2 linked regions of the Prochlorococcus marinus XMU1405 genome follow. The protein of the gene in region 2 binds, or shares a complex with, the protein of the main gene of each other region. Links are inferred from orthologs where the notes say so. Each region holds a gene or a part of one and is shown on either strand. Other genes may lie near its edges.

Region 1 (16,383 bases), on a different replicon or contig from region 2:
ACTGCTTTTTTAAAGCATCAAATTTATATACCTCGAGACTCTTTTCAAATAAAAAGTTTTTGTAAGCACCTTTTTTATTACAAAGAATCGTATGCGGCTATACGACCTGGCGATCTTTTATTTTTTGGAAATGAAAAAAAATGTGATCATATTGGAATCTACAAAGGAGACGGATTTTATTACCATAGCTCTGGAAAAGATTTTGGCAGAAATGGAATAGGATTAGATACCCTAAAGAAGTCTAATGATAGAATCTCATTGCATTATGAATCTAAACTTATTTCCGCAGGAAGAGTAGTTAGAAATTATAGATGGGACCGCACTATACGTTAATTTATAAAGCTCACCCTAAAATTTTAAATTAAATTATTACTTATTCTTTTATTTAGAAATTAACCAGCAGTCCAAATATTTTTAATGATTGGCATTATGGTATCTAAGTGTAATGTCCCAACAAGTAACCAAGCAAAAACAGCTCCTCCACATCCTCCTAACCAAAATCCACTTGTAAAATCAGCCCAACCAGCTCTTGTAAATAAGTCCTTTGGCGGATTATTAACAGTCGCATCTGGAGGTTGAACATTAGGTGCTTTACCAGGTGCATTGTATAGAACAAAAAGTGCTGTCAAAATATGAACAGCTCCAATAGTAGCGAGAAGTCCAGCTGTTAGAGCAAATTCAGAATTTCTTAATGGGCCAGTCATGGTAAAAGGTCCGTATAGAAGATATCCAAAAGCTGCTCCAGTTTCTAAACCTCTAAAATTTGGGGAAATACCTTCTCTGTAAAAAGGTAAATTATTTATGAAGGCTTTTGTAAAATAACCACTATTAACTGGAGTAGCTAAATTACCGACACAAGGATCAGCAACTGTTTTTACTGCCCATTGTTCTGCTACGCCAATATCATTTGGTTGTACAGAAGTATCTATGTATTTCTCATCAAACTTAATAGAACTTGTTGATTCAGAGAATGATTTTTGAAAGTCGCTCATTTTTTTAATAGTTTAGTGTTTGATAATTTATTCAGTTGCTGTAATTAATCTTCCAATCAATACGATAAAAACAGCAGGCATTGCTATACCAATTAATGGAACAAAAATTGAGGGTAAAAGACTTGGTAAATCAGATGGCATAGTTCTTTAAACATCTTTAAACACTTTAGTATTTATCAGCGAAATAATGTTAATTTTATTACTGGATGATATAAAAATTATTAACTTTTTACATGTTAAATTTTTTCGCAATTTTACTTATTATTTTTATAGGAATATTACTTCTAGTTTTTAAAAAAAGAAGCTTTAAAAAGTTAATAAATCAACGCAATTTAAATACTATTAAATTAAAGAAAAATAAAAAAAGTAATAATAAATTTCTATCTAAAAAAAATAGTTATTTATACAATCACGAAGAAAAAAAGTACTCAGTATTTTATAAAAATTCTCAAAGAAATAAAATGATTAGTCTTTTTCAGGGTGATACAGAAAATAAGTTAAAGGCATTAAAAATTGCGGAAGAATTGGCTGATAAATCAACATTACCAATTTTACGAAAAGGCTTAAAAGATATTTCTCCTGAAGTCGTTGAAATTTCAGCTTTATTAATAAGACAGTTCAAGTAAACATTCAATTTTGCTTAGCACTGTTTATTGATCTAATTCTGTAAATTGGACGACTTTGACTTTCATGATATGTCCTAATTAAAAGTTCGCTCAATAATCCAAAGCTAAATAATTGAACTCCAGCAATTCCTAATATTAATGCAAACATCAGCAACGGACGATTTCCAATATCCTCACCCATTATTTTTAAAACTATCAAATAAGAACTTATCGCAAGGCTAAAGAAAATACTTATAATTCCAACAAAACCAAATCCATACATCGGTCTTGTTAAAAATTTAGTCATAAACCAAACAGTTAGTAAATCCATTAAAACTCTAAAAGTTCTATCAATTCCATATTTACTAGATCCATATTGCCTGCTCCTATGATTTACTTTAATTTCTTTGATTCTTGCACCTTCAATATTTGCTAAAACGGGCAAAAACCTGTGAAGTTCCCCATATAACTTTATATCTTCTATTATTTCTTTCTTAAAAGCTTTTAATGAGCAACCATAGTCATGCAACTTCAAACCTGTTACGTGAGCTATTAACTTATTCGCTATTTTTGATGGTATCTTTCTATTAATTAATTTATCTTTTCTATCAAACCTCCAACCACAAACCAAATCATAACCATTATTAATTTCTGAAATTAATAAAGGAATATCATTTGGATCATTCTGTAAATCACCATCCAAAGTAATAACAATATCGCCCTTAGAATTATCAAAGCCAGCTGACATTGCTGCAGTTTGACCATAATTTTTGCGAAGGGAAATTACTGACAATTCCTTAATTTTGAGAGTTAGTTGCTTTAATACTTCATGAGTATTATCTTTAGAACCATCATTTACAACAATCAATTCAAAATTAAATTTATTAGAAGACATCACATTTATAACTTCATCCAATAAAAGACCAATACTCTCGCTTTCATTGAAAACGGGGACGATAATAGAAATTAATTGTTTTATATCTGGCATTTATATTTAATAATAATTAAACAATTTTAACTTAATTTAGAACACTAAAATTAAACAAAAAAAATCACCACAAATGTGGTGATTTAAATTATTTAAGGGAAATTTAACCAAACTTACCTGAAGTAGATGCGATAACAAATGCCCCAAATGTAAGTATGTTTCCAATCGTGAAATGTGCTAGTCCAACTAATCTAGCTTGAACAATTGAAAGTGCAACTGGCTTATCTCTCCAGCCAACAAGGTTAGCAATTGGAGTACGCTGATGTGCCCAAACTAATGTTTCAATTAACTCTTGCCAGTAACCACGCCATGATATTAGGAACATGAAACCAGTAGCCCAAACTAAGTGACCGAATAGGAACATCCAAGCCCAAGGAGATAGAGAATTTACTCCAAATGGATTATATCCATTAATAAGTTGAGCAGAGTTTAACCAGAGATAATCTCTGAACCAACCCATTAGGTAAGTACCTGATTCGTTAAATTGTGCTACGTTACCCTGCCAAATTGCTAGGTGTTTCCAATGCCAGTAGAAAGTTACCCATGCTAGTAAATTTAATGCCCAGAACATAGCTAAGTACATAGCGTCCCAAGATGAACTATCACAAGTACCTCCGCGTCCGGGTCCATCGCAAGGGAAAGCATAACCTAAATCTTTTTTATCAGGAATTAATTTTGTTCCTCTAGCATCAAGTGCACCTTTGATAAGGATTAATGCAGTTGTATGAAGACCTAAAGCGATAGCATGGTGAACTAAGAAATCTGCTGGGCCGATAGGTAAGAAAGCACTTAATGCATCTTGTCTATTGATAAGATCCATCCAGTAATGATTACCTGGTAATGAATTAGCTGCGAGAGTTGCTGAACTTGTAGGATCGGATAATAAAGCGTTAAAGCCGTACATCATCTTACCTTGAGCAGCTTGAACAAATTGAGCAAATACTGGCTCGATTAGAATTTGCTTTTCAGGATTACCAAAAGCGACAACAACATCGTTATGAACATAAATTCCAAGAGTATGGAATCCAAGCAACATTGTTACCCAACTAAGGTGACTTATCAAAGCTTCCTTTGTTCCAAGCACTCTTGCTAGTACATTATCTTTATTTAATTCTGGATCGTAATCTCTAACAAAGAAAATAGCACCATGTGCAAAAGCACCAACCATCAAGAACATTGCTATGTACTGATGATGACTGTATAAAGCAGATTGTGTAGTGTAGTCTCTTGCAATGAAAGCATAAGAAGGAAGTGCACCCATATGTTGCGCCACTAGAGAAGTTGCTACACCAAGTGATGCTAATGCTAGTCCAAGTTGGAAATGTAATGAGTTATTTACGGTTTCATATATTCCATCGTGGTTAATTCCGAAACTACCTTTATGAGGGTCATTAGGGTGTCTTGTATTATGAGCTTCTGTAATTTCTTTAAGGCTATGTCCAATACCAAAAGTATTTCTATACATGTGACCAGCAATTACAAAAACTGTTCCAATCGCAATATGGTGATGAGCAATATCAGTAAGCCATAATGCCTCACTTTGAGGATGAAGACCACCTAAGAAAGTAAATATTGCTGTTCCAGCTCCTTCAGCTGTTCCAAATACTTGATCTAAAGAATCAGGATTTTGAGCGTAAGCTCCCCAATTTAAAGTAAAGAAAGGAGCTAAACCTGCAGGGTGTGGAAGCACTGTTAACCAGTTATCCCAACCTACATGCTGTCCTCTTGATTCAGGTATAGCAACATGAACCAAATGACCTGTCCAAGCGATACTACTAAAACCAAATAAGACAGCTAGATGATGATTTAATCTTGACTCGGCATTTTTAAACCAAGCTAGAGAGGGTCTGAATTTTGGCTGTAAGTGTAACCAACCTGCGAACAGAGTCCAACAAGCCAAAATACTCATGAATATTGAAGCTTGGAAGAGTTGCTCATTAGTTCTCATTCCAATTGTGTACCACCAATGGTAGAGACCTGAGTAAGCTATGTTTACTGGACCACTAGCTCCTGCTTGTGTCATTGCTTCTGTGATACCAGATCCAAAATGAGGATCCCAAATAGCATGAGCAATAGGACGAACATGAGTTGGATCAAGTACAAATTGCTCGAAGTTGCCTTGCCAAGCAATATGAAATAAGTTACCAGCTACCCAGAGGGCGATTATAGCGAGATGACCAAAATGTGTAGAGAAAAGCTTCTGATAAAGCTTTTCTTCGGTCATACCATCATGACTTTCAAAGTCGTGAGCGGTAGCTATTCCGTACCATATTCGTCGGGTTGTAGGGTCCTGAGCTAGACCCTGGTTAAATGATGGAAATTTTGTTGCCATTGTATTAAAAAGGTGAAGTTCAGGTAATTAGCCCAGCCCGAAAAGGCGAGCATGGAAGAAGGCCCATGTGGTAGCAATACCGCCGACAAGGAAGTGTGTTACACCTACTGCTCTACCCTGGGTGATAGATAAAGCTCTTGGTTGAATGGTTGGAGCAACTTTAAGTTTGTTATGTGCCCAAACAATTGATTCGAATAATTCTTGCCAATATCCCCTTCCACTAAAGAGGAACATTAAACTAAATGCCCATATGAAGTGAGCTCCTAAGAACATCAAACCGTACATGCTTATAGATTGGCCATAACTTGTTAATACTTGAGAAGCTTGCGCCCAAAGGAAGTCTCTTAACCAACCATTGATAGTAATGGAACTTTGTGCGAAGTTACCACCAGTCAGTCCCCAAACATCACTCTGCATTTTCCAAGAGAAGTGGAAAATTACTATTGATAAACAGTTATACATCCAGAAAAGGGCTAAGAACACGTGGTCCCATGAAGAAACTTGACATGTACCACCTCTTCCCGGGCCATCACAAGGGAATCTAAATCCTAAAGAAGCTTTATCAGGGATCAACCTTGAACTTCTTGCATAAAGTACTCCTTTGAGAAGTATCAAAACAGTTACGTGTATTTGGAAAGCATGAATATGATGAATCATTAAATCAGCTGTGCCTAATGGAATTGGAGATATAGCAACCTTTCCGCCCACTTCTACTAAACTTCCATTAAAAACTTCACTTAAAGCTTTGTGCGGTAATGCTTCTGCAGTACCTGCTAAAAGAGAAGTTCCAACAGCAGATGCTTGAATACTCTGTACCCATTGAGCAAAAATTGGCTGAAGTTGGATTGCAGAATCACTAAACATATCTTGAGGTCTACCCAAAGCCCTCATAGTGTCGTTATGAATGTAGAGTCCAAAGCTATGAAATCCTAACCACATACATACCCAGTTCAAGTGACTGATTAAGGCATCTCTTGCTTTTAGGATTCTGTCTAATACGTTATCAATATGTTTTGCTGGATCATAATCTCTAACCATTGCAATTCCAGCATGGGCGCCTGCACCTACTATGAATAATCCACCTATCCACATGTGATGAGTAAATAATCCAAGAACTGTCATGTAGTCAGTAGCTATATATGGATATGGAGGCATCGCATACATATGATGAGATACAAGTATGCTTATTGATCCAAGCATTGCTAAGTTTACTGCAAGCTGAGCGTGTCTACTTTCTGCCATGAACTCAAAAAGACCTTGATGACCTTTTGGAGCAGGAAATAATATTGGGTCTCCTTGCTGTGAATCTAATATTTCTTTCATACTATGACCAATACCGTAATTGGTTCTGTACATATGACCACCAATGATTGCTATTACACCAAATGCTAAGTGATGGTGTGAAACATCAGTCATCCATAAACTTCCTGTAACAGGGTTAAGTCCACCTTTGAAGGTAAGGAAATCTGAGAAAGCTAACCAGTTTAAACTAAAGAAATTACCTGTACCACTAGCTAATCCTGGAAATATCTGACCAATGATTTGTGGATCACAGAGTTGATGCGGCATAGGCATATCTGCAATTGTTGCTATTTCTTTACCATTGAGTACTAAAGGAGAGCCTGCATCAATTGCGTCTAAGAGTGCTGCAGTAGGGGCTCCGATATGGATACAATGTCCAGCCCATGCTAAAGATCCTAGTCCTACTAAACCAGCTATATGGTGGTTAAGCATAGACTCAATATCCTGGAACCACTCCATTTTTGGAGCTGCTTTGTGATAATGAAAAATTCCGGCATGAAGCATAAGTGCAGCCATTACTACAGCACCTATTGCTAATGCCATAAGTTCACTTTCATTAGTAATTCCCCATGCTCGCCACATATGGAATATTCCAGAACTGATTTGAATACCGTTGTAGTTAGCACCAAGATCAGCATTAAGCATTTCTTGACCAACAATTGCCCATACTTGCTGAGCTCCTGGTTTGACATGAGTTGGATCAGCTAACCAACCTGAATAATTAGAAAATCTTGCTCCATGGAAAAAGGCAGCACTCATCCATATAAAAATGACTGCAAGATGTCCAAAATGAGCTGAAAAGATTTTTCTTGTTGCTTCTTCAGCATCGCCTGTATGCACATCAAAATCATGTGCGTCAGCATGCAAATTCCAGATCCAAGTAGTAGTTTTTGGACCTTTAGATAATTTACTTGACCAGAAACCTGGCTTATCTAATTTGGCAAAATCAATAGGTCTTGGGTCAGCCTTAACAGGATCCTCCAAAACTTTTTTGTTTTTTTCTCCACTTTCTGGTGGGCTGATGGTCATCTAGCACCTCGAAAATAATTGACATTAAAGCCGATTGATCGGATCTTGAACTTACTTTTAATGATAATGTTCAAGAAAACGAATCCCTCGGAACTTTAGATATTCGTTTCAAAAATAATAAGGCAAAGATTCTTTCGTTATGCATTAACGTAACAAATGTTCTAATGATTGTTACTATATGAATATTTTGTTAAATTCTAGTCTATGACTAAATTGTAAGTATTTTTACTCAAATTTTATATAAATTTCTTAAATTTTTTTTTATATTTCAAAGAAAATTTTTTAATTCCAGCGACAGGATATAATTTCAACGTTACTATCAATAGTTTCTGATTTGAAAGGAATTGCTATAGGTCTATCTAATAATTCAAAAGAAATTTTAAAAAGACTTAAAAAAACGGAATTTGTCAAAGACATATATGTAGCAAGTTCTTCTAAAGATGATGGCAAGGAAAGTGAACTTATTCAAGTACAAAAACCAAGAGAAATCTTACATAAAAAATGGCCCGAGATAGATTTAATAATTTTTGTAGGCTCAATTGCTGCATCAATACGCATAATAAATTCTTTTTTAACCTGTAAAGATCAAGATCCAGGTGTAATCGTTATAGATAACAAATGTTCCAAGATAGTTCCTTTAATTGGCTTACATCAGTCAAATGCGCAAAATATTGCATGTCAAATTGCTAGTTTACTTGGTGGCGAAATAATAGAAACTAATAATTCCAATGATCAAAGCTTCTTAAATCTTGATGCATTTGGGAATCAATGGGGTTGGAAAAGATCTGGCAAAACAAAAGATTGGTCAAAACTAGTAATTAAACAAGCTAAGAACGAAAAAATATTTTGCAAACAATTATCTGGTAATAGCTTATGGAAAACCTCAGAATCCGGGGAGATTATTAATCAAATTAAAAAAACAGAAACTGAAAAACTGGATGCAACTTTTCATGTGAGTATCTTCGACAATCATAAAATAACTTGGCACCCGCCCGTATTATGGATTGGAATTGGTTGTGAGAGAAATACCAGCAAAGAATTCATAGCAAATTCTTTAAATAATTTATTGGAGTCAAGAAATTTATCCCAGCATTCAATTGCAGGATTTGCAACTGTTGATATTAAAAAAGATGAGAAAGGAATTTTAGAACTTGTTCAAGAAAAAAACCTGATATGCAAGTTTTTTTCTAAAGAAGATCTTTCAAAAATAATTATTCCAAATCCTTCCATTATTGTAGAAATGGCAATTGGCACCCCTTCTGTAGCGGAAGCTTCTTGCTTACTGGCAGCAGGAGAAGGATCAAAATTGCTGGAAGAAAAAAGAATTTTTAAAAATCAATCTGGTGCAGTAACTATCGCTGTAGCAGAATCAAAAAATCAATATAATCCAACCCATGGCGAAATACATATTATTGGAAGTGGGCCTGGTGATATCTCCTTCCTAACCAATGATGCAAAAAAAGCACTTTCAAGATGTACTGTGTGGATTGGATACAAGATGTATTTAGATTTGATTAAGCCTTTAAAAATGAGTGACCAAGTTTTAGTTGAAAGTAAACTTACTCAGGAAAAGGAAAGATGCATTAAAGCAATTAAACTGGCTGAAGAAGGAATAAAAGTAGCTTTAATTTCGTCAGGTGAATCTGGATTCTATGGAATGGCTGGTTTACTTTTGGAGTTAATTCAAAAAATCAAAAAAGAAGATAGACCTTACTTTGAAGTACATCCTGGTATAAGTAGTTTACAATTAGCGGCTGCTCTAAGTGGAGCACCATTAATGAATGACTTTTGTTCAATAAGTTTAAGTGATAAGTTAACTCCATGGTCGTTAATAGAAAAAAGAATTAAAGGAGCTCTTCTTGGTGACTTCGTTATAGCTTTATTTAATCCTCAATCGATTGAAAGAAATTGGCAGCTAAAAAGTGTAATTGATCAATGTTTAAAATCTAGGCCAGATAATACGCCCGTTTTAATAGCTAGACAAGTAGGTAGAGAAAATCAATCGAAAAGATTTTTTACTTTAAACAATATCCCTATTCAAGAAATAGATATGTTATCGATAATAATTATTGGGAATTCTCAAACCACATTAAGAGACGAAATATTTATTACCCCTAGAGGATATTTACAAAATAAATTTAGACAATAAATAAATTATCCATAGAATTTTTTTTCTTTGCTTTTTTTTAATAAGAATATTAATCTTTTATAAAGGGCTAAAAAAAATTCATTGAAAAATATTGGATTAATTTTATTTGACATTGATGGTGTAATACGCAGCGTAGAGCATAGTTACAGACTTGCACTAAAAAAAACAGTTTATAAGTTTTCCGGATGGGAGCCTAGTTATATTGATATTGATAATGCCAAAAATGAAGGGGTCTGGAATAATGACTGGGATTTAAGTTTAGAATTTATAAAAAGATTTAAAAAAAAAGGGAACTTAAACCTTGAAATACCTCCAAGAGAGGAAATAATTAAATGTTTTGAAGAATTTTACTTTGGAGGAGATCCAAGCAAAGATAGCAAATATTGGTCTGGATTCATAACAAATGAGGAGTTATTAGTTGATAAAAAGTTTTTTGATTTATTAAAAAGCCATGGAATAATTTGGGGTTTTGTAAGTGGTGCAGAGTCTGCCTCTGCAAAATTTGTTTTAGAAAAAAGACTTGGACTAAAATCACCTCCATTAATTGCTATGGGAGATGCGCCGGATAAGCCTGATCCTAAAGGTTTTATTAACTTATCGAAACAAATTCTTGGAAATAAACTTGGCTCATCAAATATTCCCATTGGATATGTAGGAGATACTATTGCAGATATAAATACAGTTGTAAACGCTAAAAAAGAAATCCCATCTCAGAAATTCATCAGTTTTGGAATAGCACCTCCTCATTTACATTCAAAGTCTCGATTAAAAGAACGTAATACATACGAAAAAAATCTACAAGATGCAGGTGCTGACTTAATTTTAAATTCTATTAATGATCTAAAATACGTTAATTTTGACCTATTTTAAAAAAATATAACTTAAAAAATATTTCTTAATTAAGTAAGGAGAGGTAATCACTAGAAAGGGAACTCTTAAAAAACCCAGATGAACTAATACGAACTAAGGTGAGCCCAGATGAAGGTAATTTATCCACCAAATTAACTACAAGTTTGTTGACTTCATATTAAACTAATCCGAATCTTTAAGGAATTTTTATTGATGAAGGCTCGCTAAATCATTCGATAGGTTACTTTTTAGATTTCATTTTAAGATTAAGGTTTTTGGCGATTTCATCAGTAATAATCTTGTGACCTAATGAGTTCCAGTGACCATCATTTGAAAATTCAAACCTTTGATTATTAATTTTATAGTGCTCGGCAAAAACTGATTTCATGTCAATAACAGTAAAACCATAATCCATTGCTTTTTTTATAAAATAATTACGTTGCTTCTTAAAATATTCACTCTCAAGCATATTTTTACTATAAATAGAACTTCTATCTGCATCAACTACAAAAATTGTATTCCTTCTTGTAAGAGGTGTATTTCGTATTTTTTCTACTTCAGACAAGAATATATCTGATGCTTTGTAAGAATATTCAAATCTACTGGTATCTCCAGATTCGCCTGAATCTATAATGTTTGCATTGAAATTTTTAATTTGCTCGCATGGAAAATCAGCAAGCATACAAAATGGGTAGGTATATGCCAATGTTGATATGTTGAGATTACTTGCCAAATATCTTGAAAGAGCAGAATATTTTAGTATTAATTTTCTAATCTTCACTTTAATTGAGGAATAACGATTTATGAAAACAATTTCATCAAGACCGTAATCAGGTTTTAGTTTAAATCGTCCACCATACTGAACCTTCGATTTTCCAAGAATAGATTCATCAAAATCGTTAGAAATAATAGAGAAAATATATATAGATTCGGGATTTGTAATATGATTATGAGCGAACATTTTTGAAATTAGATACTGACTTAAAGGATTGCCTGCAGTACCAATAGCAGTTGATTTTATAATCTTTTTGTTTTCGCTAACGTAATTATTAAGACGTCCATGATATGTTTCTGCATTTCGAACCTGCAATGCTTGAACGTATGAGTCCCCAATCGAAACGATCGGGATTATGTTTGATCTGTTTCCTACAACTTCTCTGAAGTCTACATCTGTGTATTGTCCAATATCGTTTGCTCTCTTAAAAGTTTTAATTGGAAAGGGTGGGAATTTCCCCTTTGTATAAATACCCTGATACTTAGCATTTGCCTGGAAAAGACAATCTTGATCGACTTCTGAAAAAGATGCAAGAGGAGACTTACACCTAAGTGGTAATTTTTGAGAAAAAATATCAGATGCGGGCAAAAATCTAGCAAAAATTTCTAGTAATGCAAATGCGAAAGTAAATCCTAAAGAAATAGCAACTCCCTTTAATAAATAATTTGGGGTTTTACGAAACATACTTTCTAGAAAATCATGTATTTGAAAAGTGCAATAAATGCACCCTAATAAAGGAAACAAATAATCCCATGAAGACAATCTTAATAATCAAAGTTACTAACAAGTACTTTTTACGAAGTTTCATAAATACCAAATGTCTATAACCATATCGAGAAATGCCTTCAAATTTAAAAGATACGATTTAGGACTATGAAGAGATCTTGTCGATTTTCTCTGTAAATCTTCTAACCGTTCTTCAAAATAGAGCAACAGCTCTGACATTAACAAAAAGATAGTCTTTGGTTGTTAAATATTAGAACTCATTAAATTATGAGGGAGATTTTAAATTATTAACCTTGATTTTACCAACCAATTTACCCAACACTTGGTTGGCGGAATATTGAACTTATGCAAACCTGCAAGTACCTGAAATTATGATATTTTTAGTTGTATCGATAAATCTGAATCTTAAGAAAATTCTTATAAAATTCCACAAACAGAATTAATACTAAGAGGGAGTAAATCGAATAAATCTAAGAGAGTAGGTATAGGAAGGGATGACACTGTTTTTTCTGAAAAATATTTCATTTCATCCCTTATTTCATCCCCTAACTCTTAGACACCTCAAGGCACAATATGAATATACTTGATTCCTTAAATTATAGACTAACCTTCCAATACCTAAATTCTGAAACTATATGACGCTTCCTGACACGAAAATACACGGAGAGGGAGGGATTCGAACCCTCGACAAAAGTTGCCTCCTGTAACTCCTTAGCAGGGAGCCGCTTTCAACCACTCAGCCACCTCTCCAGTTCTTATACATTATCAATTTTTATGCAAACATTCAAAATTTTTTATTTAATCGAAATGTCTAATCTACTTGAACTTTCGGTAATCTATTTTTAAAAGAGCAAAGAATTTCCCATGGGATAGTATTAGATTTTCTTGCCCATTCAAGAGGAGAAATTGTTTTATCTCCATCAGATCCAAGTAATACCATGGTACTACCAACTTTAATTTCATTAGAATCTGTTATGTCTACCATCATTTGGTCCATAGTTATAGATCCAACTTGAGGATAAAATTTATTATTATGGATTACGTTAATCTTGCCTGACAAATTTCTTGGTACACCATCTGCATAACCAATACTTAATACAGCTAACCTAGTTTTTCTATGACTTACAAATTTGCCTCCATAACTTACACCTACACCTTTATCAATAGTTCTTATAAAAGCTACTTTGACCTTCAAAGATAAAGCTGGCCTAAGTAATAAATTTTTATCTATTTTTGTTAGAGGACTGTATCCGTACATAGAAAGCCCAACGCGTACCATGTGAAAATGAAAATCTTTGCTAAGAAGCATTCCCGCAGAATTAGCCAAATGAATCTTAATTTCATTACTTCTATCAAGATTAATTTGCTTTAATAATTCATTAAACTTTAGTCTTTGTAATTGTGTAATACTATCGGAATATAGTGCGTTATCTGCATCTGCAGACGATAAATGACTATATATTCCTTCTATCGAAATGTTCTCAAAAGATTTTATTTTTTCAAATTGCTGAACAAATTTATTAGATTCAAATCCTAATCTTGACATTCCAGTATCAACCTTAAGATGTAAAGCGAATTTCAACCCAAAGTGCTTCCCAATATTATTGCAAACTAAACACTCTCTTATACTACTTATAGTTGGCATAAGATCATTTTTGAAGGATATTATTAAATCTCTTTTTGTATATAGATTTCCCAGAATAAGAATTGGTTTTTTAACTCCAAAAGAACGTAACTTAATCCCTTCTTTTAAAGTTGCAACGCCTAATTCCGAAGCTCCGCCTCTAATAGCGTAGTCAGATACTACTTTTGCATCATGTCCATATCCATCAGCTTTGACAACCGCCATAAATTGACAATTTTTACTTAGTTTTGTTCTTAATTGCCTTACATTTGCCTCTAATGCTTTGCCTTTAACTTCTATCCATGCCCTTTGTTTTGGATCTATATTTTGTTTAAAAATTGAATATTTATCAAAATTAAATTCCTGATTAGTTTGCCGAATTTGCATTAACGTTGCACAATTATATGCGCTTATTGAAATATACAGTTAGCATGACATGTAAATTGAATTTTGGCATGGGCCAGACTCTAGTTTTAAATGCATCTTATGAACCTTTAAACATCACTTCTTGGCGAAGAGCTGTCATTTTGATGATCAAAGGTAAGGCAGAAAGCTTAGAGGAAGATCAATCATATTCAATTCATTGTGGCAGAAAATTGCCGACAGTTATAAGACTTCGTTACTACGTGAAGGTCCCTTTTAGAGAGGTTTCTTTAACAAGAAAAAATATTCTTCTAAGAGATAATAATGCTTGCCAGTACTGTAACCATAGAGGTAGTGACCTATCAATAGATCATGTTTTACCGAGAAGTAGAGGTGGGACAGATAACTGGGAAAATGTTACTACAGCATGTCTCAGATGCAATGTACTAAAAGGTAACCGAACCCCAGAAGAGGCAAATATGCCTTTAAAACGCAAGCCTTATCGTCCACTTAGTAATCTCAATTTTGAGGCCACAAGACAAATTGACTCTGGCAGACATAAAGAATGGAGTAAATACGTAATAGGAATTGCAATCTAATAAAAATAAAATCTTAATTTACACCATTATTAAAATCCTCCATCATTCTTTTTTGTTCTTGTGCTATGCATGCATCAATCACTTCATCCAATTGACCAGCAAGAATTGGTTCTAATGAAAAATTGGAACCTAATCTATGATCAGTTGTCCTATTATCTTTAAAATTATAAGTTCTAATTTTTTCACTCCTATCACCTGTTCCAACCTGGGAAAGCCTTTGAGATCTTTCTTTTGCATTAGCTTCTTTTAATTGAATTTCGTATAATTTAGCTCTTAAAATTTCCATCGCTCGTTCGCGATTTTGCAATTGTGATCTCTCTTGAGTACAAAAAACTCTTATTCCTGTAGGCTTATGAAGAAGATCAATAGCTGTCTCTACCTTATTAACATTTTGTCCCCCTGCACCTCCTGATCTTGCCGTACCAACCTCTAGATCAGTTGGATCAATCTTAACTTCAACGGGATCAGCCTCAGGCATCACGGCCACTGTGGCAGTAGAGGTGTGCACTCTACCTTGAGATTCAGTAGCTGGAACCCTTTGAACTCTATGCACACCAGCCTCAAATTTAAGTTGACTATAAACAGAATCTCCCTTAACGGATATAACTAACTCCTTGAATCCTCCCATGTCTGATTCGGAAGCACTAACAGGTTTTACAGACCATCCAATTTTTTGTCCATACCTCTCATACATTCTTGCTAAATCACCCGCCCAGATACAAGCCTCGTTACCTCCTGCACCGGCTCTGATTTCTAACATTACACTTCTCTCATCTCTTGGATCTTTTGGTAATAAGGCGATTGTGGTTTTTTGAATCAGTTCATTCTTACATTCCTCTAGAGTTATTAACTCCTCATTAATCAAAGATTCCATTTCTTTATCATTTCTATTCTCTCTGAGAAGATTTTTTGAATCTTCGATTTCTTTATCAGTATCAAGCAACTTATTAAAATCAATCACTAAAGGTTCCAACTTTGACCTTTCTCTTGCAATTGATTCTAATTTTTTTGGATCATTAGCGATATCAGGATCTGCAAGCTGCACTTCCAAATTTTCAAAACTTTCTGAAGCAGTTTTCAACCTTGCAATTAATGTTGAGTATTCCAATTGAAATTATGCTTAATTTTTGAAAATTCTATTTTTTAGAATCTTTTTCTTCTTTTTGCTCTTCTGATGTAGCCGAATTAGCTGAACCCATTCCATATTTTTTCATAAACCTATCAACCCTACCTTCTGTATCAAGAATCTTTTGTGTTCCAGTAAAGAAAGGATGATTACCACTCCATACATCAACATGTAATTCCGGCTGCGTGGAGCCAGTCGTCATTACAACTTCTCCATTACAAATAACTTTTGCATCTGGATACCATTTTGGGTGTATTTCTGATTTTGGCATGATTTAAATTCCTTTAACGTTTAGAGAATTGAGGAGCTTTTCTTGCTTTTTTAAGACCATATTTTCTTCGTTCCTTCGCTCTAGGATCTCTACTGAGATGACCTTCAGTTTTTAGCGGTTTCCTATTGTCAGGAGATAATTCGCAAAGTGCTCTTGCTGCTCCTTGCTTGATAGCATCTGCTTGACCTGTCAATCCACCACCAAATACATTTACAAGAATATCATAAGAATTCTCAAGGCCTAGTGTTTGCAAAGGTGCTTTTATTGAATTTAAGTGCAGAGGATTAAAGTTTAAATAATCATCACCAGAACGACCATTAATTTTTATTAGTCCATTTCCTGGAATCAAGCGAACTCTGGCTACTGAAGTTTTTCTTCTTCCAGTTCCCCAATACACAGCTTTGTTTTTTATTTGACTATTCATTTTGATAAATTAACTATTTAATGATACAGGATTCTGAGCAGCATGAGGATGATCAGCACCTTTATAAACTTTTAGTTTTTTAAATTGCTGTCTTCCTAAAGAGTTATGTGGCAGCATACCCTTAACAGCTTGCTCGATGATTCTTTCAGGAATTCTTTCTTGTAGAGACTCAAATTTTTCAGTTTTCATTCCTCCTGGTCTTCCAGAATGTCTCCTATACAACTTTTGC
Region 2 (16,294 bases):
TCGATAAAGGGTAAAATCATTAATCCAAGTGGAATTAATGTTTGGAGTGCAATACCCAAAAGTTTATTAGGAACAACTCTAAGTATTTGAAAAACTGGGTAAAGATACCATTCAGGAAGTATTTCAAGGGGTGTTGCAAAAGGGTTAGCTTTGTCTCCCAACATTGCAGGATCAAGAACTGCTAATCCAACTACACAGGCAATAGTTCCTAAGATGACTACCGGGAAGATATATAGTAAATCATTTGGCCAAGCTGGTTCACCATAATAATTATGGCCCATGCCTTTAGCTAACTTTGCTCTCAACTTTGGATCAGATAGATCTGGTTTTTTTAAAGTAGACATATGGAGAACGAATAATGGTTTAAGTATAGGAGTTTATAAAGGACCTGAAATACCCTGTTTACGAATCATTAAAAAGTGCATCAACATGAAGACTGCTAATGACCAAGGTAATACAAAAGTGTGAAGACTATAAAATCTGGTTAATGTGGATTGACCAACACTTTCTCCACCTCTAAGTAGTTCAACCATAAAGTCACCTATTACTGGTATTGCAGCAGGAACACCTGAAACAATCTTAACTGCCCAATAACCCACCTGATCCCAAGGTAGGGAGTATCCAGTCACTCCAAAAGCGACAGTTATAACTGCCATTACAACACCTGTAACCCAAGTTAATTCTCTTGGCCTCTTAAAACCTCCGGTAAGATAAACCCTAAAGACATGAAGGATTAACATCAATACCATCATTGATGCACTCCATCTATGCACAGATCTTATTAACCATCCAAAACTTACATCGGTCATTAAATAACTGACTGAACTATAAGCTTGTGTAACTGTTGGCTTATAGTAAAAAGTCATTGCAAAACCTGTTGCAAATTGAATTAGGAAGCATACTAAAGTTATGCCTCCTAAACAATAAAAAATATTTACGTGAGGGGGTACGTACTTGGAAGTTACGTCGTCAGTTATGTCTTGGATTTCAAGTCTTTCTTGAAACCAATCATAAACAGATGAAGAATTCGCCATCCAAAAAAAAATTAGCTTTGATATAAAGAGCTTACTTAAAATTCTTATACTTGGTGTTAACACTTAACCCAATGAATTCATCTTTTAACAAACTTTTAACATTCAAAACTATAATCACTGCATCAATGATTATAGTTTTTTCTATCAATCTTTTGTTGATGGAAAGAGTGGATGCTCTCAGTGATAGCAGGCAATTAGTACTTGACGCTTGGACCTTGGTAAACGAAGGTTTTTATGATCCAGAAAAGTTTGATGAAATCCAATGGAAAAGAATTAGACAAAAAACGTTACAGAAACAAATTGAAACAAGTGAAGAGGCTTATTCCGCAATTGAAGACATGTTAAGACCTCTAGACGATCCCTACACGAGAGTTTTACGCCCCAAAGATTATGAGCTACTGAAATCAAGTAATTTTGGGAGTGAAATTAATGGTGTGGGGCTTCAATTAGGTGAAGATGATAGCAATAAAGTTAAAGTTATTTCTACTCTTGGGGGGTCGCCAGCTGAAGAAGCTGGAATAGTAAGCGGGGACATTATCGAAACAGTGGATGGAATCTCATCAGAAAAATTAGGGCTTGCAAGTACCGCCTCTAAGTTAAGAGGTGAATCAGGAACAAAAGTTTTAATTGAATTATCTACGGAATCAGGAGAAATTAGGGAAGTCGATTTAGAGAGGAGATCAGTAGATCTAAGACCAGTTAGAACAAAAAGATTAAGAGACGATTCTCACACAATAGGATATTTAAGGATAACTCAATTTAGTGAAAGCGTACCTAAAAAAGTTGAAGAGGCTCTTCAAGAGTTAAAAGAGAAAGAGGTTGAAGGCTTAATCTTGGATCTTAGAAATAATTCAGGGGGACTAGTAAGCTCAGGTATTGCAGTTGCAGATTCATTTTTAATTGAGAAACCCGTAGTCGAGACAAAAGATAGAAATGGAATCAAAGATGCAATTATTTCTCAAAAAGAGACATCTTTTGATGGGCCAATGGTGACTTTAGTAAATAAAGGCACTGCAAGTGCTAGTGAAATACTTGCTGGTTCTTTACAAGATAATGAGAGGTCAATTCTTATGGGAGAACAAACTTATGGTAAAGGTTTAATTCAATCCCTAAAAAGTTTGGGAGAGGAAAGTGGTATTGCTATAACAGTGGCTAGTTACTTAACACCAGATGGTAATAATATTCAAGGCCAAGGTATAACACCTGACAAATTACTTGATCTACCTGATGCAAGTGATTTTGGAAGTACTGACGATAAATGGGTGAGGAATGCGGAATTATTTTTAGGGTCGCTTCTAGAAAAAAAAGAAGTTCCAGTTCAAACACTTGAATTAAACAATGAAGAAATTAAATCTTTAAATGGCTAAAGATTGAAAATAAAAAATCTTAAGAATATGAGTATTAAAAGAATTTTTCATGACCCAATTCATAAAGAAATAGTATTTGATGCAGGAAAGCCAGAAGAATTAATGATTATGGAATTAATTGATACAGTCGCTTTTCAAAGACTTAGAAGAATAAAACAACTTGGAGCGGCATCATTACTTTTCCATGGTGCAGAATCGAGTAGATTTACTCACTCAATTGGTGTTTTTTGTATAGCTAGAAAAATTTATAAGAGATTAATTGAAAGTAAACCTTCTTTTAGTGAAAATAAATTTGTTCTTTATGGAGCAGCTCTACTACATGATTTAGGTCATGGACCCTTAAGCCATACCAGTGAAACAATATTCATGCATGATCACGAACAATGGTCTGAAAACTTAGTGACAAATTATTCTCCAATAAAATCAATCCTCAAAAAGTATGACAACGAATTACCCAGAAAAATTGGAGGATTATATCAATCAAAACAACTATTTTCAAAACCTTTAAGAACATTGATAAGTAGTGAGATAGATTGCGATCGTCTTGATTATCTTTTACGCGATAGTTACAATACAGGGACTAATTATGGCTTAGTAGATTTAGAGAGAATAATTTCAGCTCTCACCTTTTTACCTGATGGAAATATCGGAATCAAACCAAAAGGAGTGATCGCTATTGAGCATTTCCTTGTACTTAGAAACTTGATGTATAGAACAATCTACAATCACAAGATAAACGAAATATCAACATGGATTCTGGGAAAAATATTACACACAATAAAACATAATTATGAAAAGAATATTTGGTTAGATAATTCTCTGCATAAATGGATTTTTTCACCATCAAAGGTTGATTTTGATGATTTCATAAGAAATGATGATGTAACCTTTTATTATCATTTGATTAGATGGAAAGATGAATCTTTTGAACCACTTTCTACACTATGTAAAATGTTTATTGACAGGGATTTATTAAAGGCATCAGACATAAGTTTTTTAAGTAAAATTAATAGATTAAAAATCCTTGCATTTGCCACAAAATTATGTGAAAAGAATGGTTATGATTCAGAAATATTTTGCGGGATTAAGGAAAGGTCTTTCAAAGGTTTTGAATCTAATAATGCTCTAAAAATATGGGACGGCACTTATCAAAGCGCATTAGAAAATAGTTCCGCATTAATAAAAACTTTAATGAGATCCGATGAAAGCTCTTTTATTATTTATCCAGATATGATCAAAAATGAAATTAAAAATGAAATTTCATTAATAAAAAACAATTCCTAGATTTAATTCAATGGAAATCGTTTTAAAAAACAGTAAAAGTAAATATTTAGAAATTTTTTCTTTGTTAGATTTAGATAATCTCCATGAAATTTTCAAAAGATTTTCATCCATCAAAGAACCTTTAGAAGCAAAAATTTTCGCAGTCAATGAGTCAATAAGTTCTCATCAATTATTAAAATTAAAAAATCATTTTGACAAAATTAATATTTGTTCCTTATGCATTTACTCAAATAATAGAGATACAATAATAAGTGGAAAGTTCTTAAAAATTGATTCAGCTTATGTAAAAGAGCAAGAGATGCAAAATCAGTTGCTATCATTCAATTCAAAAAAGAAAGACGATATTCTTCACAAAGGAACAGTACGATCGGGTGAAAGAATATCTTCAAATGGAAACCTATGCATTATTGGAGACGTTAATCCAGGAGCAATAGTTTCCGCTAAGAAAAATATTTACGTTTGGGGAAAATTACTAGGGATCGCATTCGCAGGGAAAAGTGGAAATAAAAATGCATCTATTGCATCACTTTATCTAAACCCTTTACAGTTAAGAATTGCAGATATAATAGCAATTGGACCAAAGGAAAAACCCAAAAATTGCTATCCAGAAATTGCAATAATAGATAAACAAACAATAATTATCAAACCACACCTAATAGAAAATAAAAATTAATCAATAATTTGCAATAAATAAATTTAAACTAGATAAATTTAAGAATTACTTAATCTTTAAAATATTTAACTTTCTGCAAGTGGCTTTATTATTTGTAAAATCTTAAAAATCGTGGGGAAGAATACTCGCACAATATTAATCTGTTCAGGTAAGGGAGGGGTTGGTAAAACAACTTTAACTGCAAACCTAGGAATAGCACTTGCTAATAGCGGAGCAACAACTGCTGTATTAGATGCTGATTTTGGCTTAAGAAATTTAGATCTTCTTCTAGGATTAGAAAATCGCATCATTTATACGGCTCAAGATGTTCTAGACAAGAACTGTCGTCTCGACCAAGCATTGGTTAGACATAAAAAGGAGCCTAATCTTGCTCTTCTACCTGCTGGAGATCCAAGGATGTTGGATTGGATGAAGCCAGAAGATATGAAAAAAATTAGTGAGCTACTTAGTGAGAACTTTGATTTTGTCTTAGTAGATTGTCCTGCTGGTGTAGAAGATGGCTTTAAAAATGCTCTTGCAGCCTGTAAAGAAGCTATTGTTGTTACTAACCCAGAATTATCCGCAGTGAGGGATGCAGATAGAGTAATAGGGATTCTCAATACTTCAGATATTGAGCCTATTCAACTTGTAATCAATAGAGTTCGCCCGAACATGATGGCTAGTCAAGAAATGTTATCCATCGAAGATGTTCAAGGGATCCTTTCTTTGCCTTTATTAGGTATTGTTTTAGAAGATGAACAGGTAATAATAAGTACAAATAGGGGGGAGCCACTGACACTCTCAGATAGTAGATCTCCTGCAAAAAAATGTTATTTGAATGTTTCTCAAAGACTTACAAATAAAGATGTACCAATTATCGATCCTAAAAAAGAAGGCAAAAGTCTTAAAGATAAATTCATGAGATTAATGCAAACAAAGGTTTTTTAAAATGATGACTCTTAGAGATCTTATAAATAAATTACTAGGCAGAGAAACGTCTAGTGCTAATACAGCAAGAGAAAGATTACAACTTGTACTGGCTCATGACAGAGTTGATATGAGTTCTTTAACAACTGATCTTTTAGATAAAATGAGGAAAGAGATTCTTGATGTTGTTGCTAAATATGTTGAAATTGATTTTGATGAGGTGGCAGTAAGTTTAGAGACTGAGGATAGAATGACTGCATTAGTGGCCAATTTACCAATCAAAAGAACTATTTCAGGAGAAATAAAATTCAAAAAAACTGATAAAGTTAATAAAGATATCAAAAAGTAATAAATTTAAAAAAAGCAAAAAAAATACTCATAATAGAGCCTTCCTGATTGTAAGATGGAGAGATTGCCGGCTTAGCTCAGCGGTAGAGCAGCGCTTTTGTAAAGCGAAGGTCATCAGTTCAAATCTGTTAGCCGGCATTTTGATTTATTTAATTCTGTTCAATATTCTTCGCTGAAAATAAAAAGACTAAACCTACCAGAGCAATTATAGGAATCAATCTTATTTCGAGAACATACTCTAAAAAAGATACAAGGGGTTCAAATATCCAATAAGTAAAAAATTGAATCAATAAAACAAAAAATAATAATAACAACATTAATACAATTCCCTTACTAATACTTCTCCTTCTCTAATCAGTCTCCAATCTCCACTTTTCTTCCAAAATATAATAGTACTTGCTTTTCCACTTCTTTTTCCCCAGGGGATAGGACCCAAAATTTTTACAGAAGGAAAGTCTAGAGCAATACCTTCAACTGTAATAGATCCTTTAAAACCTGAAATATTTGCACTTGAAGTTAACAATGGACCTGTTTCTCTCATGAGAGATTGAGCCATATATGAATTTGGAATCCTCAACCCAAGAGTGAGATCATTGCTTGTGAGGATTGTAGTCTGCTTTTCTGAAGCAGGAATAACCATTGTCAGAGCTCCAGGCCAATATTTTGAAGCTATATTTTCGTAATCTTCTTTAGCTGATTCGTGTACATAATCAATTAATTGTTTATGTTCTGACCCCATAAGAATTAAGGGTTTATCTCTATCCCTTTGTTTAAACTCATAAATAATATTTGAAAATTTTGGCAAGCATCCAATTGCAGGTAATGTATCAGTTGGGAAGATTATAGGTAAACCACTTTTAAGTGTCTTCAAAGCGGATTTGCAGTCTACTAGATTCATTTAAATTATGAACTTGTAATAATTTATTTATATCTTCCAATGGTAAACCTACCAATACCTGAAAAATCATTCACAATTTCTATTGATGTAAATTTATTTTTAATAAAAAGTTGTTTTACTTTTTCGCCTTGATCAAAATGATTCTCTAAAATTAACCAGCCCTTCTCTTTTAAAAATATGGGTGCTTTTTGTATTATTTCCCTAATGTGTTTTAAACCATCATCGCCGCCTAATAAAGCAACTTTAGGTTCGAAATTTTTAACTTCTTTGGGTAATTTTTCATAAGTATCTTTAGGAATATATGGCGGGTTTGAAATGGCAAGGTCTAATTTTCCTTTAAAATTTTCAAGAGGTGACCACCAATTTCCACAATAAAATTTCAAATTTGATTGTTTGGAAGAATTTATATAATTTTTAGTAGCTATTTCTAATGCGTCTTGATCTATATCAGTTGCTACACCTTCGCTAAATGGATAAGCCAATGCTAACGCAATACTTATAGCGCCTGATCCAGTTCCTAATTCAGCAAAAAATAATTTTTGTGAATTCTGTCTGAATATCTTCCTTACGATGTCGACTATAAGTTCTGTCTCTGGCCTAGGAATAAGTACTTTATCTGTAACTTCTAATTTTAGATCCCTCCAAAAAGCTATTCCACAAAGATATTGAATTGGGCAAGATTTCAATAAATGATCTTCCCAAATAGATTCTAAATAATCTAAGTTTTTTTTTAAATATAAGTTTCCTTCAGGTTTTATATTAAGCGAATTTAGATCACTTTTTGATATACCGCCTACAGAATCAAGTAAAAGAGCAAGAGATTGATGATCTCCCCCCTTAGAAAGTTGTGTTTTTTTCCAAAATAAAAATTCTTTTACAGAAATGCTAAGCATTTATAAAAGCTTTAGCGTTTTGGGCCAAGCTTACCTTTACCAGATTCTGAGTAAAAGCTTGATTTTTCGCCGTCTTGAGTAGAAATAAATAAACCTATAAGGAATATTGTTGGTACTCCTACAAATAAAAGGCTAGCTACGAATCCGAAATTAGTTGTTTCCATTTAGTGGACAGTTCTATTAGGTATTAAGACTATAGACATATAACTTGAAATAAAGTGGAAAAATAAACAAATTTTTATCAACTAATTAACAGTCTTAAACAATTAGCGAGGTAATTTTTTATTTTCGCTATTTTTTTTTAGTTCTTCTAAATTTGAAGGTGGAGATTGTGGTTTTGTTAAGATCACTGCAGAAGATTTTATTAACGTTTGGCACGCAAGTCGCCAATTATCCGGCCTATTTTTAAGTTTTTCTTCCTCAACAGAAGTAAGAGGGCTTAGAGAATTTTTGTTTCCTCCTTCAACTGAAATAAAACAAGTACTGCACTGCCCTGCCCCTCCACAATTTCCTAAAATACCTTTTAAACCATAAAGTTGTAAGTTCTCTTTCATTACTAGTTCCCTTAAATTTTCACCAGGGTTACATTGAACTTCTAAATCTTCGCGGATGAATCTGATAGTTGCCATTTTTTTAGTTATTTTTCTTATTTTGGCGTTTTACTTTGAGAATTGTGACCAAAATATTAACAATTTTTAGTCAAAAATTCCTTGAAAACTCAGTAATGCAAATTGATTTACCCAATTTTTGCAAGAAAATAAATTTATTTACAAAAATCCCTGAAAGACTAAAAAACCCTTACTATCATGATGTTTAGCTGTTTATTCAGCATAGTTACTAGAAATTAACCGATGGGATTGCCTTGGTATCGAGTTCACACAGTAGTTATTAATGACCCAGGTCGACTACTTGCTGTGCATCTTATGCATACTGCATTATTAGCCGGCTGGGCCGGTTCTATGGCTCTTTATGAATTAGCCATTTTTGATCCTTCTGATGCTGTTCTCAATCCAATGTGGAGACAGGGAATGTACGTTATGCCGTTCATGGCAAGGCTTGGTATCACAAGTAGTTGGAACGGATGGGATATTACTGGTGCTACAGGAGTTGACCCTGGATTCTGGAGTTTTGAAGGGGTTGCAGCAGCACACATAGTATTTAGTGGATTATTAATGTTGGCCTCAATTTGGCACTGGACATATTGGGACTTAGATTTATGGGAAGATTCAAGAACTGGTGAGCCTGCTCTTGATCTGCCAAGAATATTCGGAATTCATCTTCTTCTAGCTGGACTCACATGCTTTGGCTTTGGAGCTTTTCATTGCGCTAACGTAGGAATTTGGGTTTCTGATCCTTATGGTTTAACTGGCCATGTAGAGCCTGTTGCTCCTTCATGGGGGGTAGATGGTTTTAACCCCTTTAACCCAGGAGGAATAGTTGCAAATCATATCGCAGCGGGACTTATGGGGATTATTGGTGGTATTTTTCACATCACTAATAGGCCAGGGGAAAGACTTTATAGAGCATTAAAACTTGGAAGTCTTGAAGGAGTTCTGGCTAGTGCTCTAGCTGCAGTGCTATTTGTATCTTTCGTTGTAGCAGGAACAATGTGGTATGGTTCAGCCACAACTCCAGTCGAGTTATTTGGTCCTACTAGATATCAATGGGACTCTGGCTATTTCAAAACTGAAATTAATAGAAGGGTTCAAGCTGCTATAGACAATGGTGCCACTAAAGAAGAGGCATATGCATCTATTCCAGAGAAATTAGCCTTCTACGACTACGTTGGAAATAGTCCTGCTAAAGGAGGATTATTCAGAGTTGGAGCTCTTGTTAATGGTGATGGTTTACCAACAGGTTGGCAGGGTCACATTGCATTCCAAGACAAGGAAGGTAATGAATTAGAAGTTAGAAGAATACCTAATTTCTTTGAAAACTTCCCAGTTATACTTGAAGATAAAGAAGGTAATGTAAGAGCAGATATTCCATTTAGAAGAGCCGAAGCGAAGTATTCATTTGAGCAAACTGGCATTACAGCAACTATCTATGGAGGAGACTTAAATGGTCAAACATTTACTGATCCTGCAGTAGTTAAAAGATTAGCTAGAAAAGCACAGCTTGGAGAAGCATTCAAGTTCGATAGAGAGACATATAAATCAGATGGTGTATTCCGAAGCTCCCCAAGAGCATGGTTTACATATGCACATCTATGTTTCGGATTGCTATTCTTGTTTGGCCACTGGTGGCATGCTTCAAGAACTCTTTACAGAAATTCATTCGCTGGAATTGATGCTGAGATTGGTGACCAAGTTGAATTTGGTTTATTCAAGAAACTTGGTGACGAATCCACAAGAAGAATCCCAGGAAGGGTTTAACCTAAACTTTATTACTTAATCTTATGGAAGCTTTTGCTTACGTTCTTATTTTAACTCTCGCAGTTGTTACCTTATTCTTTGCTGTAGCCTTTAGAGATCCACCTAAATTCGATAAAAAATGAACTTAATAAAAAGACCTCTTTAGCAAGGGGTCTTTTTGTTTTACTTTTCATAATTATCATATTACTCTAGTATTAGAGTTACAGTTCATTTTATTTCACTACATGCAGTGTCCAACCTGTCAAAACACAGATAGCAGAGTTTTGGAATCAAGATCTGCTGATAGTGGTAAAAGTGTTCGAAGAAGAAGAGAGTGCTTAAATTGCAGCTTTAGATTCACAACTTATGAAAGAGTGGAAACAATGCCAGTTTCAGTTATAAAGAAAGACGGTGGCAGAGAATTATTTGATAAACAAAAATTATTTACTGGCATATCAAGGGCATGCGAAAAGACTAACTTCAGTAGTGAAGCAATTATTAATTTCGTAGATGGAATTGAATCACAAATCGTTCAAGACTCTAATAAAGATATTAAATCTTCACAAATCGGAGAATTAATACTTAAAAATCTTAGGAAAGAAAACGAAGTCGCCTATATAAGATACGCCTCAGTTTACAGAAAATTTAATGGGGTAAAAGATTTTATTTCTACTCTTGAATCTCTAAAAGGAAGTTCAAAAAACCAATTAGCTTCAATTTTATAAAATTAAGCATCTTAAAGTGTAGAATACATAACACAAATCTATTTGCTATTGGTTTGCAGGCTAATAGCATTCCTTTCTAACTACCTTAGGTAGTCTGCGATACAACAAATGAACGAAAATTCTTCCCAAACCATTAAAGAACTTTCTGAGGATCAAGAAATAAAAAATTCGACTGAGTTAAAAAATGATTCCACCTCTCAAAATGAGGAAGATTTATCATTCGAGAAGAGCGATATACCTTCTGCAGACTCTTCCTCTAGCAGAATAAATACTGATTTTGACAACGCAGGATTCACACAAGAAGAATTTGCATCACTTTTGGGTAAGTATGACTATAACTTTAAGCCTGGCGATTTAGTTAAAGGTACAGTTTTTGCTCTAGAGCCAAAAGGGGCCATGATAGATATAGGGGCAAAAACAGCTGCTTTTATGCCTGTTCAGGAGGTTTCAATAAATAGAGTTGAAGGACTTAATGATGTTTTACAACCTTCAGAAAGTAGAGAATTTTTCATAATGAGCGAAGAAAATGAAGATGGCCAATTAGCCCTCTCCATTCGAAGAATTGAATATCAAAGAGCATGGGAAAGGGTTAGACAACTTCAAAAAGAAGATGCGACTATATATTCTGAAGTTTTTGCAACAAACAGAGGAGGGGCTCTCGTCAGAGTAGAAGGCTTGAGAGGTTTTATCCCAGGCTCTCATATAAGTGCTCGAAAAATCAAAGATGACTTAGAAGGTGAATATTTACCTTTAAAATTTCTTGAAGTTGATGAAGAGAGAAATAGATTAGTACTAAGTCATAGAAGAGCTTTGGTTGAGAAGAAAATGAACCGACTTGAGGTAGGCGAAGTTGTTGTTGGTTCTGTAAAAGGTATTAAACCTTATGGAGCGTTTATTGATATTGGTGGAGTTAGTGGTCTATTGCACATTTCTGAGATTAGTCATGAACATATTGAGACTCCTCATAATGTTTTAAATGTGAGTGACCAAATGAAAGTAATGATAATTGACCTTGATTCAGAAAGAGGACGAATTTCATTATCAACTAAAGCACTTGAACCTGAACCAGGAGATATGCTAACTGACCCTCAAAAAGTTTTTAGTAAAGCTGAAGAAATGGCTGCTAAATATAAACAAATGTTATTTGAACAAACTGACGAGAACGAAGAGATCTCCACAGCTTCAGCTGAAACAGTATAACTTCACTTATTTATTTTGTGCACGCATATTAGAATTTAAGCCTCATTATTCTTATACAAGTATTTTTAATTAACAATAATTGATTTGTAACGATAATCTAATTTAGGATATTTAGTAATTCCAAAATAATTTGTAAATGAGTGATTTCATTTTCACTTCAGAATCTGTAACTGAAGGTCATCCTGACAAAATATGTGATCAAATTAGTGACGCTGTTTTAGACGCTTTATTGACAGAAGATCCAGAAAGCAGAGTTGCATGTGAAACTGTTGTAAATACGGGTCTTTGTTTACTTACTGGAGAAATAACTTCAAAAGCAAAAATCGATTATATAAAACTTGTTAGAAATGTAATTAAAGAAATTGGATATGAGGGCTATAGAGCAGGTGGTTTTGACGCAAATAGTTGTGCAGTTTTAGTAGCACTTGACGAGCAATCACCAGATATTTCTCAAGGAGTAAACGAAGCAGATGATATTAACGATGATTTGGAAGATAATACAGGTGCTGGCGACCAAGGCATAATGTTCGGCTATGCATGCGATGAGACGCCTGAATTAATGCCCTTACCGATTAGCTTGGCTCATAGATTAGCCATTCAACTTTCTAAGGTAAGGCACGAAAACGTACTTAATTATCTACTCCCTGATGGTAAAACTCAAGTAAGTATTGATTATAAAAATGGAGTACCACTATCGATTAATACCATTTTAATTTCAACTCAACATAATCCTGAGATAGATGGTATTACAAATGAAGAAGAAATTCGTCAAAGAATAAAAGAAGATTTATGGAAGAATGTTGTAATTCCTGCTACTGAAGATTTAGAAATCAAACCAAACATTCATACAACAAGATTTCTAGTAAATCCCACGGGCAAATTTGTCGTAGGGGGGCCTCAAGGTGATGCCGGACTTACTGGAAGAAAAATTATAGTAGATACATATGGCGGTTACGCAAGACACGGAGGAGGGGCATTTTCGGGTAAAGATCCCACAAAAGTGGATAGATCAGCTGCTTATGCAGCACGTTATGTAGCTAAAAGTATAGTTAAGGCAAAATTAGCAAAAAAGGCAGAAGTACAATTAAGTTATGCAATTGGAGTTGCAAAACCGATCTCCATTCTTGTTGAAACTTTTGATACTGGCGTTATTTCACAAGCTAATTTGACTGAGCTCATTAATAAGAACTTTGATTTAAGGCCAGCAGCAATTATAAAAGAATTTGATCTAAGAAATCTACCTCAAAAAATGGGTGGTACATTTTTCAGAAAGACTGCATCCTATGGACATTTTGGCAGAAGAGATCTAGATCTCCCTTGGGAAAAGGTAGAAGAAAAAGCAGCCCAATTAGCGGAGGCTTCCAAAGTATTTTTATAAAAATATTTATTCTATGCCTGATAATTTTTATGGGGGATTAGATTTTGGAACTAGTGGCGCAAGAATATCTATAATAAATTTTCATAAAGAATTGATATATTCAAATTCAGTTCCTTATTTATGTAGCTTTAAAAATCCAAATTCTTGGACTAATTCTTGTGAAAAACTCTTAGGGTGTTTACCTATTGAGGTAAGAAGTAACCTTCAAAAATTGGCTATATCTGGCACATCAGGAACCTTAACGGCATCAAATTTACGAGGAGAGCCAATAGGAGAAGCAATATCTTATGACCAAGCATGTAATGAAAATAAGATCCTTCTTGAATCATTAACTTCTGGAGAAGATCATCTGCGAACTCCATACAGTAGTCTTGCTAAAGCATTAAAACTAATAGATAAATATGGGACAAATATACTTTTACGACATCAATCTGATTGGATCACTGGTTGGTTTTTAAAAGATTGGACTTATGGAGAAGAAGGTAATAATCTAAAACTTGGTTGGGATCTAAAAAAAGAATCATGGCCAAAAAGCTATCTCAATACTTCATGGGGGAAATGCCTGCCTCAAATAATAAAAAGTGGGAAAATTATTGGACAAGTGAATTTTGATTTAGCAGAGAGATTTAACTTGAATAAGAATTTAATATTAATCTCAGGCACTACTGACTCTAATGCAAGTGTGATAGCTGCAGGTTTAGGCAAAGAAGATGGTCTTACGGTTTTAGGAACAACTATTGTAGTTAAGAAAATTATTGATAATCCTATAAAAAAACAAGGAATTACAAACCATAGAGTAAACGGCAATTGGATATGTGGAGGAGCATCAAACGCAGGCTGTGGTATATTGTCTCAGTTTTTCTCTGATTTAGAAATAAAAGAACTCAGTCGACAAATAAATCCATCAAAAAACACTTCTTTAAATCTTTTACCTCTTAATAGTAAAGGAGAAAGATTTCCTGTTAATGATTCTAATTTAAAGCCGATACTTTGTCCAAGGCCAGTAAGCGACTCACTTTATTTACATGCATTATTCGAGGGTCTAGCTAAGATCGAATTGAAAGGATGGGAAAAGCTAGGCGAACTAACAGGTTCACTTCCAAAAAAAATTATTACTATTGGTGGAGGCTCAAAAAACCCTCAGTGGAGAAAAATAAGAGAAAATATTATCAATATACCAATAGTTTCATGTAAAAAAACTACTTCATTTGGGACAGCCTTGTTAGCGATGAACTCAAAATAAAAGTTTTTTTTAGATATTTGATGAAGATATAAAATTTTTAATTAAAAGGGTTTCACAAACTACACATCTTAATTTAGAGTATATAGGTTAGAGCCGGGATAGCTCAGTTGGTAGAGCAGGCGACTGAAAATCGCCGTGTCCCCAGTTCAAATCTGGGTCCTGGCACCTTTAAAACCCCTTCTATGAAGGGGTTTTATATTTTCTAAAAAAGTAGAAACTTACTTTTTATTTTGTTTCTAGAATTTAAGATTTGTTAGTTTTCTACTCTGCAGACTTGACCAATAACACCCAAAATCAATTCATCTCCATTTGGATCTTGCCAATCAGCTAAATCATTAAAATTACTATTTACTTCATCTATAGAGACATCAACGTCTCTAAATGATTTTTCAAAACAATTTATATCCATTGTATAAAGTATATCCTTAGTAATTTCACTTTTTGTTTTGGGAATATATTTACTCAATACTCTCACAGAACCATCCTCATTCCTTTTAATACTTTGCCTGTCCCACAACTGTTCGCCATATTCACTTTTAGGGACTCCAACCCATTCATGAGGCAAAGCATTTGCTTGTTTTATAAAAAAACAAATGGGAACGATTATTGACAGAACTAAACCAATGCTATTTCTAATAAATATTGAACTAACTTTATTCTTAGAATCAACCATGAATACTTGTTAAATACAAAAATCTTTTATCTAGAGTAGATATAAGATTAAAAATTTGTAAAAATTTTTATTGATTAGTATTTCTATTATAGATAGAATCAAATATTAAATTCAAAACTTACTTCCCATAAGTTAATTATAAAGATAATGAATAAAATACAAAAATTTCTCTCAGTAGTTTTTTTTATAGCAATATTCGTTGTATTGATTTACTTAATCCAAAATTATGGGATTGAACCTCTTAGAAACAAAATAGAAAGTATGGGAATTTGGGCGCCTTTTGGAATATTCATACTTAGAGGAGTAAGTATTATTTTGCCCGCTCTTCCAAGTTCAGCTTATTCTCTGCTAGCTGGTTCATTATTAGGATTTCAAAAAGGTTATATGACAATAATCTTTTCTGATATTGTTTTTTGCCAAGCTGCTTTCTTTATTGCAAGAAATTATGGTCGGGTTCCTGTACGTAATTTAGTAGGCCCAAAAGCAATGAAAAAGATAGAAAGTTTTAATCAAAACCAGCTAGAAGAAAATTTCTTTCTCATGACAGGTCTTCTAATGACTGGCCTTTTTGATTTTCTAAGCTACGCAATTGGTATTGGAGGAACTCGATGGAAAATATTTACTCCTGCATTATTAATAAGTCTTCTAATCAGTGACTCTATACTTGTCGCAGTAGGAGCTGGAGTTAGTCAGGGAGCAGGATTACTTCTTGGGATTGCTCTATTGGGAATGTTTGCTTTAGCGACTATTTCAGGATTGGCAAAAAATAAAATGCCTAAATAACAAAACAGTTGATAACTCTGTAATCAAAGAAGAGAGATATGACATTTTCGCAAACAATAACTATATAAATAATGATTCATGCAAGAATAGAAATCGATTAATTTTTAAGTTATTAGATGACTCCATTTAGACCAACTTCATATGATCGCCCTGGAGAACAAATATCAACTACTCCTTCTGGATTAAAAGTAACTTCTGCAAAGAGATTAATGGTGGATTCAATGGTAAGAATGATACAAAAAGCAGAAAATCATTCCGTAGAAGAAAAACTTGACGAAGAATCTAACAATAATTAATCAATTCATTGATAAAAGTATAGGAGAGTGGAAATCTATAAGAAGTACTCACACTTTAGCTTTTCAGGAATTTGAAAACTCAACTAGTAAAATATATATAAAACATATCAACAAAAAAAATAAAAAAGTCGTTGCAATTTTTAAAAATTATAAATTTAGTTTAAACCTAGAGAGCATAGCCATTTCTATAAACTGGCAAGCTATTAGTGATTGGGACAATAATGATATCCGTGAGGGAG

What was found.
Region 1: the proteins of prmC (region 2) and prfA are in contact, whole or in part, in a crystal structure (PDB 2B3T), measured with the Escherichia coli proteins. The link is inferred for Prochlorococcus marinus XMU1405 from one-to-one orthologs.

What each region holds. Positions count from the first base shown.
Region 1 is NZ_JAAORF010000003.1:451,847-468,229, forward strand. What follows is about bases 13,395-16,383. They hold prfA (peptide chain release factor 1), read right to left. Parts: upstream 15,442-16,383; coding sequence 14,347-15,441; downstream 13,395-14,346. Other genes in these bases: alr (alanine racemase), read right to left, coding at 13,395-13,758; HA148_RS08555 (HNH endonuclease), read left to right, coding at 13,776-14,333; rpmE (50S ribosomal protein L31), read right to left, coding at 15,470-15,730; rpsI (30S ribosomal protein S9), read right to left, coding at 15,744-16,154; rplM (50S ribosomal protein L13), read right to left, coding at 16,164-16,383. Outside these bases: HA148_RS08495 (C40 family peptidase), read left to right, coding at 1-333; HA148_RS08500 (photosystem I reaction center protein subunit XI), read right to left, coding at 393-992; HA148_RS08505 (photosystem I reaction center subunit VIII), read right to left, coding at 1,020-1,133; HA148_RS09595 (hypothetical protein), read left to right, coding at 1,454-1,618; HA148_RS08515 (glycosyltransferase family 2 protein), read right to left, coding at 1,623-2,585; photosystem I core protein PsaB, read right to left, coding at 2,689-4,917; photosystem I core protein PsaA, read right to left, coding at 4,945-7,248; cobJ (precorrin-3B C(17)-methyltransferase), read left to right, coding at 7,583-9,397; HA148_RS08535 (TIGR01548 family HAD-type hydrolase), read left to right, coding at 9,479-10,267; HA148_RS08540 (hypothetical protein), read right to left, coding at 10,488-11,705; more of alr, read right to left, coding at 12,559-13,394. UniProt on the Escherichia coli protein: Peptide chain release factor 1 directs the termination of translation in response to the peptide chain termination codons UAG and UAA.
Region 2 is NZ_JAAORF010000001.1:295,755-312,048, reverse strand. The notes cover bases 5,469-8,368. They hold prmC (peptide chain release factor N(5)-glutamine methyltransferase), read right to left. Parts: upstream 7,404-8,368; coding sequence 6,534-7,403; downstream 5,469-6,533. Other genes in these bases: psbB (photosystem II chlorophyll-binding protein CP47), read left to right, coding at 8,255-8,368; HA148_RS01665 (2Fe-2S iron-sulfur cluster-binding protein), read right to left, coding at 7,670-8,032; psbM (photosystem II reaction center protein PsbM), read right to left, coding at 7,415-7,567; HA148_RS01680 (L-threonylcarbamoyladenylate synthase), read right to left, coding at 5,929-6,510; minE (cell division topological specificity factor MinE), read left to right, coding at 5,469-5,613. Also shown: petD (cytochrome b6-f complex subunit IV), read right to left, coding at 1-344; petB (cytochrome b6), read right to left, coding at 378-1,034; carboxyl-terminal processing protease CtpZ, read left to right, coding at 1,106-2,401; HA148_RS01705 (HD domain-containing protein), read left to right, coding at 2,429-3,685; HA148_RS01700 (septum site-determining protein MinC), read left to right, coding at 3,696-4,358; septum site-determining protein MinD, read left to right, coding at 4,470-5,285; more of minE, read left to right, coding at 5,287-5,468; more of psbB, read left to right, coding at 8,369-9,778; HA148_RS01655 (photosystem II reaction center protein T), read left to right, coding at 9,802-9,900; transcriptional regulator NrdR, read left to right, coding at 10,003-10,482; HA148_RS01645 (30S ribosomal protein S1), read left to right, coding at 10,591-11,682; metK (methionine adenosyltransferase), read left to right, coding at 11,819-13,060; HA148_RS01635 (FGGY-family carbohydrate kinase), read left to right, coding at 13,074-14,303; HA148_RS01625 (hypothetical protein), read right to left, coding at 14,557-14,976; HA148_RS01620 (TVP38/TMEM64 family protein), read left to right, coding at 15,124-15,759; HA148_RS01615 (hypothetical protein), read left to right, coding at 15,876-16,055; HA148_RS01610 (phycobiliprotein lyase), read left to right, coding at 16,030-16,294. UniProt on the Escherichia coli protein: Methylates the class 1 translation termination release factors RF1/PrfA and RF2/PrfB on the glutamine residue of the universally conserved GGQ motif, i.e. on 'Gln-235' in RF1 and on 'Gln-252' in RF2.